2 regions of the Sphingobacterium sp. GQ94 genome follow, and region 2 is predicted to be linked to the other one. Evidence: riboswitches for the same ligand, from Rfam matches in the RefSeq annotation. Region 2 holds a riboswitch; the other holds the start of a gene.

Region 1 (2,205 bases), on a different contig from region 2:
ATATTCGAAAAATAAATCAAACAGTACCTATCATCTATGCAACTGCAAAAGGAATGATGGAAGATAAGACGCAAGCTTTTGAGTTAGGTGGTGATGACTACATTACAAAACCATTCCGCGTTGAGGAGTTGTTATTGAGAATTCACGCACTATTGAAGCGAGCAGCTAAGGATAAGGAAGAAGAAATATTAGACAAATTTGAAATTGGAGATTACTTTTTTGACTACACAAGTCAAATCATTTCTTTTAAAGGCCAGCAACAAAAGCTCTCCACAAAGGAAGCTGAGCTGATGAGGTTATTGTGTATCAAAAAAAATGATGTGTTAACGCGTGAAGAAGCATTGATCAAAATATGGCATGATGATAATTATTTCACGGGACGGAGCATGGACGTTTTTCTTAGTAAATTGAGAAAATACCTAAAAGAAGATCCTAATGTAGAAATTGTAAATGTACATGGAAAAGGGTACAAACTGCTTGTTAGCTAAAGCTCCAATATCTATAAAAATAGATTGTAAAATAAATCGACGAATAGACTCTATCAAAAACAGAGTCTATTTGTTGTTAAAGGCACTTTTTAAAAGAAAGATCAACTCCATCATTCTTTATGATTATACAATTCCAATCTTTTTTTTGGGAATTAAAGATCTAATTCATACCTTAGCCTCCGCTTATAGAGAAAGGCAGAGGGACTAGACCCGATGAAGCCTTAGCAACCTGTCACTTGACAAGGTGCTACATTCTACCTGAAAAGGGAAAGATAAGCTGGCCTCATAATTCTTTGGGAGCCTTCTCTTAGCAAACGATTTTAGTATAATTAATTTAGTATAATACTTTATGTTATTAACAAACAATTTAGGTTACCCACGCGTGGGCGCATTCCGCGAATTGAAAAAAGCTAATGAGGCCTATTGGGCTAAGAAAATCAGCGCGGAAGAATTATTGCAAGCTGGACTAAAAATCCGTGAAAGCAACTGGAAGACTCAAAAAGATGCCGGCATCGATTTGATCCCTTCCAATGATTTCTCATTTTATGATCAAGTTTTAGACTTATCATTAACTGTTGGGGCTATTCCATCACGTTATCATTCATTATTAAACAAAATCGACCGTCAGTATAATTTAGATTTATATTTTGCGATGGCTCGTGGTTTCCAAGAAGGTGGTGTTGATGTCACTGCTATGGAAATGACAAAATGGTTTGACACCAATTACCATTACCTGGTTCCTGAATTTGTAAAAAACCAAGAATTCAAATTAACTTCTGAAAAATTCTTAAGTGAATACAACGAAGCAAAGAAACTTGGCATTGAAACTAAACCTGTTTTTATTGGTCCAATTTCTTACTTATTATTAGGAAAAGAAAAAGAAACAGATTTTAATCGTATCGATTTAATCGATAATTTATTGCCTGTTTACCAAGAAATCCTTACCAAATTAGCTCAAGCAGGGGCAAAATATGTTCAAATCGATGAACCATTCTTAGCATTGGACATTGATGATCAGACACGTGCACTTTACGTAAATGTATATGAAAAATTAAGTAAAGCTGCTAATGGTGTAAAATTAATTGTTGCTACTTATTTCGAGGCATTACGTGACAATGAAGATATTGCTGTTAACCTTCCTGTACATGCGTTGCACTTAGATCTAGTTCGTGGTGAAAATCAGCTCGACACCATATTAACCAAAATTCCTGCAAACCTTACCTTATCATTAGGCGTTGTTGAAGGACGTAATATTTGGAAAAACGATTACGAAAATTCATTAAAGAAAATTAATCAAGCGATTCAAGCATTAGGAAAAGACCGTGTTTGGGTAGCTCCTTCATCTTCTTTATTACATGTTCCGTTTGATTTAGATAATGAGAAAAATGAAGAATCTTTACCAACAGAGGTAAAAAATTGGTTAGCATTCGCTAAACAAAAATTGGCCGAAGTAAAAGACTTGGCAATCCTAGCTGAGGGGGAAGTTGATTCAGACACTCAAAACCGGTACCAAGCCAACAAAGAAGCTGCTCAAAGTCGCCGAACTTCACCATTGATTCATAAACCAGAGGTTAAGAATCGCGTTAGCAACATCACTGATGAGGATGCAAAACGTACATCAATCTTTAACGATCGTAAAGCAGCGCAGCAAGCAAAATTTGGTTTACCAGCTTATGCAACGACAACTATCGGATCTTTCCCTCAAACCAAGGATGTG
Region 2 (2,205 bases):
TTCCTGATTTCCATATCAGCAATAATGACAGCGTTCTTCATCTAACTTTAAATGGGCGGAATGCACCCGAATTAAGAGTTTCTAGATCTTATCAAGAAATGTTCGAGCATTATGAAAAAACGGAAAAAAACGACAAAAAAATGCGTGAGGCCGTTCAATTTGTCAAACAAAAACTTGATTCAGCAAAATGGTTTATTGACGCAATCAAACAACGCCAGCAAACACTTTTAAAAACCATGAATGCAATAATGGAGTATCAATACGATTATTTCCTTACCGGAGATGACAGAATGTTAAGACCTATGATACTTAAAGATATTGCAGACAAAATCGAGATGGACATTTCCACCGTATCTAGGGTTGCTAATTCAAAATATGTACAAACAGAATTTGGGACTTTTTTGCTAAAGTCTTTTTTCTCTGAAGCAATTCAAACCGAATCAGGAGAAGAGGTATCTAATAAAGAGGTAAAGAAAATATTAGAAGAATGCATTAACAATGAAGATAAAAGGAAACCCCTAGCAGATGAAAAACTGACTGATATTCTAAAAGAAAAGGGCTACTCCATCGCAAGAAGAACCGTAGCAAAATATAGGGAAGCTATGAATATTCCGGTAGCGAGGTTGCGAAAAGAATTGTAAAATTTGGATTTTTAATTTTAATCTACTAGTTTTGTAGAGTATTCAGAATTGCTTAAGAGCAATACCAACCGAGTGACGTCACCGCGGTGGTAAATCAATACGGGTCTCATACCAAAATAAAACGTTTTTATACGGTTAAATCACCCCAATCTGAGTGCAATAATGATTAAACACTTAAACATTCATTGTATGTCAAACAAAAATCATCTACAACAACATTTACTTGAGAAATTCCTTAAGTATTCCAATAATGAGCTCGTTATCTTAAACAATGAACTCGTTAATTCAAATTGGGGTTCAAATAAATCAATATTTCGGACAGCATTGATTAGTACACTCTCTAAACGCGGTGTAGATCTTTCGGCAATTTTATCAACCGAAGATGGATTCACCCAGATTCATCAGGTTCCTGTAAAGCTTGAGGAAAATAAGCTCATTCCTTTATGTTAATACTTAACGATAATTTGCCTCATTAACAGACAAAGCATATAGCGAGAAGGTGCCTAACCAGTGAGTTCCCATGTAATCATCTTGTTGATTCAGGTTCCCTATAGAATATTTAAAATGTGCATTAGCAATGTTTTTTAAATGGTCTAAAGCAGGGTCAATTGAGGATATACCCCAAAGACAAGCAGATCGACTATAATTTAAACCATCTAGGTGAACCAATTTACCATCTGCCCTATCTTTCACTATCGCCGGATCCAATGTAAAATTTTCATCAAAAAGATTCGGCATAAATCCTTTTAACCAAACCATATAATCAGACTTGTTCATAATCCTACTCATCAATAAGGCCTCCTCTAAGCAAGGGGATAAAAAATCATATCCGCTTGGTTCATAAGCCAAATTGCAATTACTATCCGCTTCAAAAAACCGCAGGGAATTTTCGTGAATAGCGTCAATGAATGATTGGTCAGCTACCTGGTTTGCATAATCCAATGAGAGTGTCAGACTAAATGCAGTATTATCATGCTGACCAGACCTAATGGGGTAAACCAGTTTAGGAAGGTATTCTTTATAACGTTCTACGAGTAGATTAACCAATGGCTGCAATGTTGCCTCCCATCGTTTTGCATCTTGGTCTTCCCATACATGAAGCTCTTGTTGCAATTTAAATAACCAAGCCCAGCCATAGGTTCTCTCAAAGCCTAAGTTGTTCTTATCTTCAAAAAAAGCCTGTTCAATAGCAACATTTTCGCTTGTGATATGCTCATTTAATATCGCTCTAACTTTTCCGTCTATGTCAAGCTCAGGAAATTGTTTCATGAGTTTTATGATTGACCAGTAACCGTGAACAGAAGAATGCCAATCAAAACAGCCATAAAACAATGGTCTAAGATCTTTTGGTCTCTTTAAGTCATCACTACTCCCTAAAACCTGGCCTAATTTATTTGGGTATTCTATTTCCAAACAGTGCGTTGGAAGTGCAAAAATTTGTTTAGCCAATGTTGAAGTCAATACAATGTTCTCTTTAACAAAGTTTTCTTGTTTTATTTTTTTTTGACCACAGGAAATGAAAAGTAGGACAAAAAACATACATGAAGAATAACTAATTTTAATC

The links. Region 2 has a riboswitch for S-adenosylmethionine ahead of AC6CHH_RS13550 (5-oxoprolinase). Riboswitches for the same ligand answer to the same signal wherever they lie in the genome.
Region 1: it holds a riboswitch for S-adenosylmethionine, as region 2 does, so the genes downstream of both, metE (5-methyltetrahydropteroyltriglutamate--homocysteine S-methyltransferase) here and AC6CHH_RS13550 (5-oxoprolinase) in region 2, are expected to answer to the same signal.

The regions. Positions count from the first base shown of each region.
Region 1 is NZ_JCAXEC010000005.1:27,029-29,233, reverse strand. Features, by position in the region: gene AC6CHH_RS06410 (response regulator transcription factor) at 1-488, shown strand, start outside; SAM riboswitch class I at 669-767, shown strand; gene metE (5-methyltetrahydropteroyltriglutamate--homocysteine S-methyltransferase) at 838-2,205, shown strand, end outside.
Region 2 is NZ_JCAXEC010000016.1:22,432-24,636, forward strand. Features, by position in the region: gene rpoN (RNA polymerase factor sigma-54) at 1-641, shown strand, start outside; SAM-I-IV-variant riboswitch at 675-770, shown strand; gene AC6CHH_RS13550 (5-oxoprolinase) at 831-1,091, shown strand; gene AC6CHH_RS13555 (DUF2891 domain-containing protein) at 1,095-2,205, opposite strand, start outside.